Regions from separate parts of the Telluria sp. ZB4P36 genome, predicted to be linked through region 2. Evidence: predicted binding sites of a transcription regulator. Region 2 holds the regulator's gene; each other region holds the start of a gene.
The links. The regulator sigma-54, encoded in region 2, starts transcription at its own class of promoters, with help from an activator protein. The targets are predictions, from matches to a motif close to TGGCANGNAANCTGCTTT.
Positions count from the first base shown of each region.

Region 1: a site for sigma-54 is predicted at 1,058-1,075, ahead of AC56LK_RS09195 (pilin). Genes of this name have one in related genera too.
Region 3: a site for sigma-54 is predicted at 2,173-2,190, ahead of AC56LK_RS15085 (PEP-CTERM sorting domain-containing protein). Genes of this name have one in related genera too.
Region 4: a site for sigma-54 is predicted at 937-954, ahead of AC56LK_RS14015 (PEP-CTERM sorting domain-containing protein). Genes of this name have one in related genera too.

Region 1 is NZ_JCASIE010000004.1:349,726-352,899, reverse strand. It holds gene sucD (succinate--CoA ligase subunit alpha) at 1-840, shown strand, start outside; gene AC56LK_RS09195 (pilin) at 1,136-1,576, shown strand; gene AC56LK_RS09190 (S9 family peptidase) at 1,683-3,174, opposite strand, start outside.
Region 2 is NZ_JCASIE010000023.1:57,419-60,592, forward strand. It holds gene lptA (lipopolysaccharide transport periplasmic protein LptA) at 1-527, shown strand, start outside; gene lptB (LPS export ABC transporter ATP-binding protein) at 524-1,306, shown strand; gene AC56LK_RS22140 (RNA polymerase factor sigma-54) at 1,306-2,781, shown strand; gene hpf (ribosome hibernation-promoting factor, HPF/YfiA family) at 2,840-3,174, shown strand, end outside.
Region 3 is NZ_JCASIE010000011.1:41,957-45,130, forward strand. It holds gene AC56LK_RS15070 (5'-3' exonuclease) at 27-812, shown strand; gene AC56LK_RS15075 (response regulator) at 825-1,223, shown strand; gene AC56LK_RS15080 (GAF domain-containing protein) at 1,236-1,907, opposite strand; gene AC56LK_RS15085 (PEP-CTERM sorting domain-containing protein) at 2,224-2,943, shown strand; gene mnmA (tRNA 2-thiouridine(34) synthase MnmA) at 2,989-3,174, opposite strand, start outside.
Region 4 is NZ_JCASIE010000009.1:129,092-132,265, reverse strand. It holds gene AC56LK_RS14020 (HesA/MoeB/ThiF family protein) at 1-753, opposite strand, end outside; gene AC56LK_RS14015 (PEP-CTERM sorting domain-containing protein) at 1,001-1,879, shown strand; gene AC56LK_RS14010 (nucleotidyltransferase domain-containing protein) at 1,958-3,055, opposite strand; gene AC56LK_RS14005 (HprK-related kinase A) at 3,052-3,174, opposite strand, start outside.

The DNA.
Region 1 (3,174 bases), on a different contig from region 2:
GGTATCACCGGCAAGACCGGCCAGTTCCACACCCGCATGTGCCGCGACTACGCGAACGGCCGTGAAGCCTTCGTGGCAGGCGTGAACCCGAAGAAAGCCGGCGAAGATTTCGAAGGCATCCCGATCTACGCATCGGTCAAGGAAGCCAAGTCGGAAACCGGCGCCACCGTGTCGGTGATCTACGTTCCGCCGGCAGGTGCTGCCGCTGCGATCTGGGAAGCCGTCGAAGCCGAGCTCGACCTGGCAATCTGCATCACCGAAGGCATCCCTGTCCGTGACATGATGGAAGTCAAGGACCGCATGGCCAAGGCCGGTTCGAAGACCCTGCTGCTGGGCCCGAACTGCCCAGGCCTGATCACCCCGGACGAGATCAAGATCGGCATCATGCCGGGTCACATCCACCGCAAGGGCCGTATCGGCGTCGTTTCGCGCTCGGGCACCCTGACCTATGAAGCAGTCGGCCAGCTGACCGCCCTGGGTCTGGGCCAGTCGTCGGCAGTCGGCATCGGCGGCGACCCGATCAACGGTCTGAAGCACATCGACGTGATGCGCATGTTCAACGACGATCCTGACACCGACGCAGTCATCATGATCGGCGAGATCGGCGGCCCGGACGAGGCGAATGCTGCTCAGTGGATCAAGGACAACATGAAGAAGCCGGTCGTCGGCTTCATCGCCGGCGTCACCGCGCCTCCGGGCAAGCGCATGGGCCACGCCGGCGCGCTGATCTCGGGCGGCGCCGACACCGCGCAAGCCAAGCTGGAAATCATGGAAGCCTGCGGCATTACCGTCACCAAGAACCCGTCGGAAATGGCTCGCCTGCTGAAGGCGATGCTGTAATCTGAATGTTTAATGGCCGATGAAAACGGGGAGCCGCCAGGCTCCCCGTTTTTTTTGTGCCTTTACTCTCCAGGCATGACAAATTGCGTTACGTAAACTATCCACCTGACAAAAATTGCTGAGCTCAAGTGACAAATTTTGTCACCGATCAAGCCAAAACTTGTCCTGGCACGGTGTTTTGTTATCTCCACACTAATAAAATCAGCATTTTTCGGGCTGGCACACGGCTTGCATATAAGAAAGCGTGGCAACAAGCAGTAACCCAATCACCTGACACACCACCTGGAGAGATGACATGAACTTCAAACAAATGCAAACCAAAAAAGCCGAAGGCGGCTTCACCCTGATCGAACTGATGATCGTCGTTGCAATCATCGGTATCCTGGCAGCCGTCGCTATCCCGGCCTACCAGAACTATGTCAAGAAGGCCAAGTTCCAGGACATCGTTTCGTCGGCAGCGGCAATTGAACTGGCAATTTCGACCTGCCTGAACGAAAACGGCGGTGACGTCACTCTGTGCGATACCGCAACCAAGCTGGGCATCACCATCAAGAACTCGAAAGAAGCTGCAACTGCACTGGCCGTGACTGCTACCACTGCAGCCGTGACCGCAACCGCGAACACTGCTGCTGGCGGCTACACCTACATCCGCACGCCGACCTATACCGCTGGCGATACCGCGATCACCTGGACCCAGAGCGGCAGCTGCCTGGCAGCCGGTGTCTGCAAGCCGTAATCAGTATGTCAAGATGGGCTAGGAACGCTAGTTCCTGAGACCGCCAACAACACCCGGCAAGCCGCAAGCTTGCCGGGTGTTTCACTTTATAAGGCGGACTTTGGCCTTAGGGCTTGATGTGCTTGTCCAGCCACTTCATCACCGTATGGTGCCACTGCACCGAGTTGGCCGGCTTGAGCACCCAATGGTTCTCGTCCGGGAACACCAGCAACTGGCTGTCGATGCCCTTGCGCTGCAGCGCGGTGAAGGTCGACAGCGCCTGCGCCGTCGGGATCCGGAAATCGAGGTCGCCCTGGATCACCAGCATCGGCGTCTTCCACTTGTTCACGTGGTGGACCGGATTGAAGCGCTCGTGATTGTTCGGCACCGCAAAGTAGGCGCCGCCGTTTTCCCAGTCCGTGAACCACTGCTCCTCGGTCGAGTAGGCCATGCCGCGGCTGTCGAAGATGCCGTCGTGGTTGACCAGGCAGCGGAAGCCGTCGTTCCAGTTCCCCGCGATCCAGTTCATCATGTAGCCGCCGTAGGACGCGCCCAGGGCACAGCTGCGTTCGCGGTCGAGCCAGGGGAACTTCTTCACCGCCGCGTCCAGGCCCTTGCGCAGGTCCTCGAGCGGCTTGCCGCCCCAGTCGCCGCTGATCGAATCGGTGAACTTCTGGCCGTAGCCGGTCGAACCGTGGAAGTCGATGAACACGGTGGCATAGCCGGCGCCGGCGTACACCTGCGGATTCCAGCGGTAGCTCCAGCCGTTGCCGAAGCTGCCCTGCGGGCCGCCGTGCACCAGGAAGGCGACCGGGTACTTCTTGCCCGGTTCGGCATTCCAGGGTTTCATCACGTGGCCATACACCGTCTCGCCCTTGGCCCCAGGGAAGCTGAACTGCTCGTACTGGCCCCAGCGCACGTCCGCCAGGCGCTCGGCATTCAGCGTCGTCAGTTGCGAGGGCTGGCCGCCCAGCTTCATCGCGAACAGCTGTGCACCCGAGGCCAGGTTGGCCTGGGTATAGGCGACGGTATCGCGGCGTACGTCGAAGGCGCCGACCGCGCCCTTGCCGGTCAGCGCTTCCACCCGTCCGGTGGCGACGTCGATCGAGAACAGGCGGTGCTGGCCCAGGTCTTCGGCATCGACGATCAGCGCCTTGCCGTCGGCGCGCCAGTGCAGGCTGCCGGCCGAGCGGTCCCAGTCGGCGGCCAGCTTGCGCTTCTGGCCGCTCGCCACGTCCATCAGCATCACCTGGTAGCGGTCGGCCTCGAAGCCGGGACGCGCCATCGCAAGATATGCCAGGGTGCGGCCGTCCGGCGAGTACACGCCCTTGGTGTCCCAGGCCGGATTGTCGGCGGTCAGGTTGCGCGGCGCGGCGCCGCCCGCGGCCGGCACGGTGTACAGGTCGAAGTTGGTCGACCAGGCCTCGGTCTTGCCGGCAATACGAGCCGCGAACACGATGGTCTTGCCGTCCGGGCTGAAGCGGAACTCCTCGCGGTCGCCGAAGGGCTTCGAGGGCACGTCGCCATCGAGCACACCGGACAGGCTGACCGGCGCGCCACCCAGCTTGCCGGCGCCGTCGAGCGGCGCCGAGAACAGCACGTTGTTGCGGCCGTCGCTC
Region 2 (3,174 bases):
TCGGCGCCTCGGCGGAGCGCGCCGATTCGCTCAAGCAGGCCGTGATCAACTTCGATTCGCTCGACGTGGACGAGGTCACCCAGACCCGCATCCTGACCGGCAACGTCGTGCTCACGCGCGGCACGCTGGTGCTGAAATCCGACCGCGCCCTGGTCAAGGAAACGCCGGAGGGCTACATGAGCGTGACCCTCACCGCGAACAACGGCAAGACCGCCACCTTCCGCCAGAAGCGCGACGGCGGTCCCGACCTGTGGGTCGAGGGCCAGGCCCAGCGCATCGAATACGACGAGCGCGCCGAACTGGTCAAGCTGTTCACCGCCGCCGAAGTGCGCGAGCTGGAGAACGGCCGCATGACCAATGAGATCAAGGGCCCCTTCATCTCCTACGACAACCGCCGTGAAGTCGCGCAGGTGCGCAACGACGCCAGCGGCGCCAGCAAGGTGGGCGGCGGCCGCGGCACCCTGATCATCGCGCCACGCCGCACCACGGCGCCGGCCGCATCTGCAACTGAGGGTGCCAAGCAATGACGGCATCCATGACGGCGGCGATGACCTCGGCGGGCGAGGGCTGCAGCACCCTGATCGTCAAGGGCCTGCAGAAGAGCTACGGCAAGCGCCTGGTGGTGCGCGACGTGTCGCTGCAGGTGGAGTGCGGCGAAGTGGTCGGCCTGCTCGGCCCCAACGGCGCCGGCAAGACCACCTCCTTCTACATGATCGTCGGCCTGGTGCCCTCGGACGCCGGCACCATCGACATCAACGGCACCGACATCTCGAGCCTGCCGATTCACCGGCGCGCTGTGCTGGGCCTGTCCTACCTGCCGCAGGAAGCCTCGGTGTTCCGCAAGCTGACGGTGGAAGACAACATCCGCGCCGTGCTGGAATTGCAGCGCATGGACGGCAAGCCGCTCAGCAAGGACCAGATCAACGAGCGCCTCGACACCCTGCTGGCCGAGCTGCAGATCGAGAAGCTGCGCGAGAACCCGGCGCTGTCGCTGTCGGGCGGCGAGCGGCGCCGCGTCGAGATCGCGCGCGCGCTCGCCACCAACCCGCGCTTCGTGCTGCTGGACGAGCCCTTCGCCGGCGTCGACCCGATCGCGGTGATCGAGATCCAGCGCATCGTGCGCTTCCTGAAAGAGCGCAACATCGGCGTCCTGATCACCGACCACAATGTGCGCGAGACGCTCGGCATCTGCGACCGCGCCTACATCATCAACCAGGGCGCGGTGCTGGCCTCGGGCCGGCCTGACGACATCATCGCCAACGAAAACGTGCGGCGCGTCTACCTCGGCGAACACTTCAGGATGTAATGAAACAATCCCTGCAGCTCCGCACCTCGCAGCACCTGGCGCTCACGCCGCAGCTGCAGCAGTCGATCCGGCTGCTGCAGTTGTCCACGCTCGAACTGCACCAGGAGATCGAGCAGATCCTGCACGACAACCCGCTGCTCGAGCGGCTCGACGATCCGCTCGACCGCTCGGTGCGCCTGCTGGCCGACGGCGCCATCAACAGTGCACCCGCAAACGGCGATGCGCCGGCGCCGCAGCCGGCGGCCGAAGAAGGCGCCAAGGCGGAAGGCGAGGGCTTCGATGAGGGTGGCGGCGGCGAGGGCGAGCGCGGCGAGGCCGACAGCGACTGGGGCGGCGAAGGCGGCGGCGCCCGCAGCGGCGACGACGAGGATGGCCGCCCGCAGCTGGAAGCCGACAGCATCACCCTGCGCGAACACCTGGCGGAACAGATCCGCATGAGCGCCTGCAGCCAGCGCGACCGCGCGCTGGCCGAGCTGGTGATCGACGCGCTCGACGACAACGGTTACCTGGAAGAGCCGCTCGACGAGATCCATGCGCGCCTGCCGGAAGAACTCGAGATCGAGATGGACGAGCTGCGCTGCGCGCTGGCGCTGGTGCAGAGCCTCGATCCGGTCGGCGTCGGCGCGCGCAGCGCGGCCGAGTGCCTGGCGCTGCAGATCCGCCGCATGCCGGGCGTGCCGCTGGTGACGCGGCGCCTGGCCCTGAAGATCGTCGAGGGCTACCTGACCTGGTTCGCGCAGCGCGAGTACACCAAGCTGAAGAATGCGCTCGACTGCGACGACGAAGACTTGCGCGAGGTGCAGGCCGTGGTCCGCCAGTGCAATCCGCACCCCGGTGCGGCCTTCGGCGCGGGCGTGTCCGACTACGTGGTGCCGGACGTGATCGTGCGGCGCGCCAAGAGCGGCTGGGCGGTGTCGCTGAATCCGGACGTGATGCCGAAGCTGCGCGTGAACTCCCTGTACGCCAACCTGCTCAAGCAGGGAAAGAGCGAAAGCCAGATGGGCGCGCAGCTGCAGGAAGCCAAGTGGCTCATCAAGAATATGCGCCAGCGCTTCGACACGATCCTGCGTGTCGCCGAGGCAATTGTCGAGCGCCAGCGCAACTTTTTCAGCCACGGCGCGGTTGCCATGCGCCCTCTTGTTTTGCGTGAGATAGCTGATACACTAGGCCTACACGAGAGCACGATCTCGCGTGTGACTACTCAGAAATACATGCTGACCCCGCACGGCATGTTTGAGCTGAAGTACTTCTTCGGAAGCCACGTCGCCACCGAAGCGGGGGGAGAAGCCTCCTCGACGGCGATCCGCGCACTCATTGCGCAATTGACAGGAGCAGAAGACCCTAGGAACCCATTATCCGACAGCAAGATCGCGGAGATGCTCGGGGAACAAGGTATGGTCATTGCACGCAGGACGGTCGCCAAGTACCGTGAAGCGCTCAAGATTCCGCCCGTCAGCCTCCGCAAATCCCTGTAAAGCTACTGCCCATTCTCACCTTGTGGCACGGGCAGGGCACCTTCCCTAAGGAGTGTGTATGAACCTCACAATCAGCGGCCACCATCTCGAAGTCACCCCCGCCATCCGTGAATACGTTCAGAATAAGCTCGAGCGCATCACCCGCCATTTCGACCACGTGATCGACACCCACGTGTTCCTTGCCATCGATAACCTCACCGAAAAAGAAAAGCGGCAAAAAGCCGAGATCAACCTACAGGTATCTGGCAAAATTTTGCATGTGGCAAGCGCGGCGCAGGATCTGTACGCAGCGATCGACACGCTGATGGACAGGCTGGACAGGCAGGTTCTGAAACACAAATCCATGCTGCAAGACCATAACCACGTGGCGCACAAGCGCCTTCCGGACAACGG
Region 3 (3,174 bases), on a different contig from region 2:
GGCGCCGCATCAACCGAACCACCACCATGAGCAAACAGGGAAAGCTGCTCGCGATCGATGGCCTGAACATCGTGCGCCGCGTCTACGAAGCCAGCCCCGAACCGGATTCCGACCTGAAGGCCAGCATCGCGCTGCGCCATGCGTTTTCGTCCTTCCGCAACCTGCTGGAAGCGCATGCGCCGACCCACGTGCTGGCGGCCTTCGATTACGGCGGTCCGAACTGGCGCCACACCCTCTACCCGCGCTACCGCGAGGGACGCGCCGCCATGCCCGCACCGCTGCGCGAGGCCCTGCCGGACTTCCACGAGCGCCTGCGCCAGGCCGGCCTGCACGTGCTGGCGCTGCCCGAGGTCGAGGCCGACGACGTGATCGCGACCGGCGTCATGCGCTGGCTGCAGGAAGGGCGGGGCGAGGCCATCGTGGCGACCACCGACAAGGACCTGCACATCCTGATCGCGCACGGCGCGCTGGTGTGGGACCACTTCAAGAACGAATGGCATGACGACGCCTGGGTGCGCCAGCGCTTCGGCGTGGCGCCGGAACTGCTGCACGACCTGCTGGCCCTGATGGGCGACCCGACCGACGGCGTGCCGGGCGTGTCGAAGATCGGCATGAAGACCGCCGCGCGCCTGCTCAATGCCTACGGCAGCCTGGACGCCGTGGTGGCCGGGGCCGGCATCCTCAAGACCCCGCTGGGCGAAAGGCTGCGCGCCGAGCGTGAGATACTGGCGGTATCGCGCCGGCTGGTCGAGCTCAAGCTGGACGTGCGGCTGGGCGTGACCTGGAACATGCTGGCCTATGAATCACACTGAAGGAAAGAGGCGATGCTGAAGGCATTGATCGTGGACGGCAGCGCCATCGCGCGCGGCCTGCTCAACACCGTGCTGCTCGACGGCGGCTACGACGTCGTCGCGCAGACCCACACCGGCACGCTCGGCTACGGGCTGGCGATGAAGCACCGTCCGCAGATCGTCTGCATTGCGCGCGAGCAGGTCGAGGACGGCAGCCGCATCGTCGAGGAACTGCGCGTCCAGCTGCCGAAGGCGATGATCTTCATGGTGTCGGGCACGCTCGATGCCGCCGCCATCCAGGACGCGCTCGGGCGCGGCGTGCACGGCTTCATCGTCAAGCCCTTCAAGGCCGACGCCGTACTCAAGACCATCCGCAATACCGTGATCGCGGTCGTCCGCAAGCAGCAGGGAGGCGCGGGCAGCGCGGAATAGCGCGGCCGGTGCTCAGCCGCGCCGCTTGAGTTCGTCCGACGCGATCGCCGCCAGCTCGTGCAGGGCGCGCAGTTCGCGCTCGCGCAGGCGGCGCGGCTCGCGGTCCAGCACGCACAGGGTGCCGAAGCGGCGGCCCTGCGCGTCTTCCAGCGGCACCCCGGCATAGAAGCGTACGTGCGGCGCCCGCGTCACCAGCGGGTTGGCGGCGAAACGTGCATCGTTGGCGGCGTCGCCCACCACGAAGGCTAGTCCGGTGGCCAGCGCCTGGTTGCAGAACGCCCACTCGCGCGGCGTCTCCCGCAGCTCGAGGCCGACGCGCGCCTTGAACCACTGGCGCCCTCCCGCCAGCACCGTGACCAGCGCCATCGGGCAGTCCGTCACCTGCGCGGCCAGCCGCGCCAGGCGGTCGAAGACTTCCTCGGCCGGCGTGTCGAGCAGTGGGTGGGTAGACAGCAGGTCGAATGCCTGCGCGACAGGGGCGGGCGCCACGTCTGCCGGGGCCACGCCCGGGGCCTGCCTTGCCTGCAGCTGGCGCACCGCGCTCACGCGCACGCGCCGGTGCCCGCCGGGCGTCTTCCAGGCGCGCAGTGCTCCGCTCTCCATCCAGAGCTGCGCTGTGCTGACGGCAACGCCCAGCATGTCCGCTGCTTCCCGCGTCGTCAGGATCGGATCGTCCTCGCTCATGTTCCCGGTGATTTGTAGTCGATCTATCCATTCTACCCGAATTCCGAAATATTTGACGGAACTGCGTGAAGACTGTACGAAAAATTGACTATGAGCATCACTTAGAGCGGAGCTGTCCCTATTATCGTCACTTCCGATAAATGCCGGCCGACGATGGCATCGGCGTGGCCAAACGGCCGTGCATCCTGTCGATTTTCTTTACATCCGGTACCCAGGTTTTTTCGATCGATACTTAAGTAATTGATGAAAAAAGGAAATTATTTCCTGGCACAAAAGTTGCTTGCTAGTTTGGCAAACTTCTTTTCTAGGGATAAAAATGAAAAACTTCTTCAGCAAGTTCGCCTTGCCAATCGCGCTGCTCGCCGGCGCCGCATCGGCACATGCCACCCAGGTTGCCGTTTTCGGCTCGCCTTCCAACGGCCTGAACAACTTCAACAGCACCGTGGATGCTGCCGGCGGCACGGCCAAGCATGATCTGTGGAGCACCCTGGCGACCAATCAAACGAGTATCGACCGCGGCGATTACAGCGTTTCGCGTACCAGCGGCGCTGTGATGAACGTCAGCAACTATGGGACGATCCCGGGCAAGGTGATCAGTATGAACGCGGTCAATAACAACGATGGCGGCAAGGGCAGCGGCGTGACGCTGACCTTCGACGCGGCCGTGAATGCGGTCGGCTTCGAGGTGGGTGACTGGGGCACCTGCTGCCATCCGTCGGCCCTCTACATCTCCTTCGACGGCGGCGCGGCCATCAAGGTGGGTCAATCGACCCAGGCCGGCGACGTCATGTTCAACGGCCGCAACCAGGTGTTCGTCGGCGCCTTCGACGATGCCGGCGGGTTCACCAAGGTGCAGTTCTGGGGTAGCGGTTTCGGCGATGCGCTCTACATGGGCGGCACGGTCCACTACGCGCTAATTCCGGAAGATACGCTGCCGCCGTCGAACGTGCCTGAACCAGCGTCGCTGGCGCTGATCGGCCTGGGCCTGCTGGGTGCCGGCGCCGCGAGCCGCCGCAAGGCCCGCGTTCAGGCCTGAAGAAAGTGCGGGCATGCGCCCGCATGCCCCTTGCGATCGGCGGCCTCAGGCCGCCGATTTGCCATCGATGATGCCACCACCCAGGCACACGTCGCCGTCGTACAGCACGGCCGACTGCCCCGGCGTCACCGCCCACTGCGGCTCCCCGAAATCGAGCGCGAAACGCGCCATCCCGTCGGCACGCACGGTGCAGGCCACGTCGGCCTGGCGGTAGCGGGTCTTGGCCGACAG
Region 4 (3,174 bases), on a different contig from region 2:
TTCCATCCCTGCCAGCATGTCATGCATCATCGCCATCGCCAGCGCCGCCACCGAGAAGCTGCCGACCGCGATCTGCGAGGCCGGGCAGGCGGTGCCATCCTCCATGATGGTCAAGGCCTTGGCCACCTCTTCCATCACCTGACGGTCCAGATGGGCGCCGATGCGTCCCATCACGCGGCCGAACACTTCTGTATAGCTCAGCTTGCCTTCCGCAGCCGCCGCTTCCACGTCGCGCTGAAGGATGGCCGGCAGCGAATTGCCCGAACCCGGCGGGAAATACATGACCCCCGCGCCGAAGCCGATGTTCATGGCCGTAAAGATCGGCTTGCCGCGCGCGGCCGCATTGCCGTGCAGGGCCAGCACCGCTTCCAGGTCGACGAAATCGATGGTATCGAAGATCAGGTCGACCTGGCCGACCAGGTCGGCCGCGTTGTGTTTGTCGAGCATGGCCACGTGGGCCTCGACCGTCGCCTCCGGATTGATGCGCAGGATGTGCTTCTTGAGCGCCTCGACCTTGGGCGTGCCGACGTCGTCGAAGTCGAAGAACTGGCGGTTCAGGTTATGGGCGTCGACGGTATCGCCGTCGATGAGCACGAAATGCTGGAAACCGGTGCGCGCCGCGCAGATGACGGGGCCGCTGCCAAGCCCGCAACCGGCAAACAGGACACGAGCGTTGCGGATCTTGTCCTGGGTGCTGGCATGGATATATCCACTGTTTCGCTTGGTAAATTCGTCGTAGTTGAAAGTATTCATCGGTCTCGCATTCGGTTTCACGCAGGACTTCTATCGTAGTGCAATTTTTTACAACGTGCGAGAGTTGTGTTAGCTAGCTCACTGTCGGATTTTCTTACAAGGGATTAAGACTAACGCGCAGATTCCGATTGGAAATTTTACATTTCTTATTAGTATCAATCACTTACAAGACCTTTTTAAATCTGGCACAGATAATGCTTAATACCTGTTGTCGCTGTTGTGTATAACTACCTTGTGAGGATTTGAAATGAACATGAAGAAGATCTCGGGAATCATCGCTGGTGTCGCACTGGCTTGCGGCATGGCTGCCCCAGCTAGCGCGATCACCCTGACCGCTGGCGATATCAAGATTACGTTTAACGCATTTGATGCTGGTACCGTTGGCTACTCCACCGCTACCCCGGGCATCGTTTGCAACACGGTGGCAAGCTGCGATGCTGCGGCAGGCATGCCGTCGCAAGGCGCCGTCGGTAGCGAAGATACTTGGGGCATCTTCTCCGTTGAAAGTATCAGCAACCTGTCGACCGGCCAGCAGATCTTCACCGCAGGTCAGAATGGTGAATACCTGACCGGCGTGTTCGGCGGCCTCAAGGATACCCTGGTCGAAGTTTCCGGTGTCACCATCCCGACCATCTCGACCCTGAGCACCGGCGGCTGGCTGAACATGTACCTGAACAACGCCATGTATAACGGCGCGCTCGGCACCGGTGGCCGTATCGGCCCCGACGGCTACACGGGCATCACCGACATCGGCGGCAAACTGGTGCTGAAGACCGAGTTCGCTCCTAGCGTGGTGTCGACTCCGGCTGGTTACAGCTACGCTTCGAGCTACCGCGTGAATGGCGCTACCGGCGACGGCAGCGGCTTCCTGGACGTCGTCGGCGGCGCGTGGGCTGAATGGTTCAACACCAACAGCATCGCTGACCTGGCCGGCGGCTCGGCGCACGACCTGATTCTGAACACCAGCTTCGACATCCTGAACGGCTACGAAAATGGCTGGAACGTCGACGCCAGCGGCGACGTCGAAGGCAAGCTGAAGGAAGTTCCGGAACCAGGCTCGCTGGCCCTGCTGGGCCTGGGCTTCGCCGGCCTGGCTGGCCTGCGCCGCCGTCGCGCTGCCAAGTAATATTCCTCACCGCCGGGGAAACCCGGCGGCACCAGGAAAACGGAAAGGCCGGATCTTACGATCCGGCCTTTTCCTTTGCTAGGGCGCCACTTCTTCCTGGCGCGGCGAGATGAAGGCCTTGTGGAACAGGTGACGCGCCAGCATCAGCGGCGGCATGCGCAGCCAGTTGGCGCGCAAGTAGAGCGCGCCGCGGGCCGCTGGCGTTAAGCCGTCGGCGCAATCCGGATGTGGCGGTATGAGGGTACGCAGGAACAATGCGTCCATCAAGGCCAGCAGGAGCGCGGGAGGCCGGCCAGCGGTTGCGGCCGCGACCAGCACCGCCGGCGGGACTGCGGTCCCGAGCAGGCGGGTGCAATAGCGCAACGCATAGAACAGCGGCCGTGCCAGCTGCAGCTGCACGGCGCGCGCCGCCAGTCCGTCCCAGAATCCGGACGCGGCGCCGAAATGCTGCAGCAGTCGGTGCAGGTCGAGCAGGCCGCGCAGGCCGTGGTCCATCTCGCCTTCGGAGAACAGGTGTACCGCACTGTGCAGCACCAGGTCGTGCGGCGCTAGCATCCATATCCCTTCACTCCCGGGGATTGGCTGCGCCGCAGCGCGCAGCAGCGCCGGATCCGGCCGCGCGGCCGCCGTTTCCGGCAGGATTGCATGGTGCACGTCGATCGTGCTGCCACGCTTGACATGCTCCATCGGCGGCAATTCATGCATCCATTCGCGGTAATAACGCTGGTCGTAGGCATCCTGCTTCGCGCCGGCCCAGCCGTGCAGCATCAGCGCCGCCTCGACTTCGCCGATGCGCTCCTTCGGCACCAGGATGTCGACGTCGGAAAAGATGCGGCCGGCGGCTGGCGGCAAGCCGGCCATCGCATAAGCTGCGCCCTTGAGCAGGATCAGCGGCAGTCCCAGACCATTCAATGCGCGCTGGATTTGACCGACCTCAAAACGCACGGCTTCCTGGTGGCGCGCAGCCAGGACCGCCGCCCAGTCGAGGTGCCGGCGCGGCGCTGGCGGTACCGCATCCAGCAGCCCTGCCTCGGCAAGCATTGCGCTCAGGCTGGCGCGCAGGCTGGCGTTGGCGGCATGACGCAGCAGCAGATCCCAGCCGGCCAGGTCGAGCGTCAGGCTGCGCCCGGGATCGCGCAGGACGTCGACCAGCAGGGGCAGCGCACCCGTCTTCATGCGCACAGGGCGGCCGCACCGTCGAAGCGGTCGAACACGGCCATGGCATCGTCGAGCCGGCTGTAGCGGAACGACCATCCGGCGCAGTCCTCGACCAGCCGTCCGAGGGTGTCGAAACC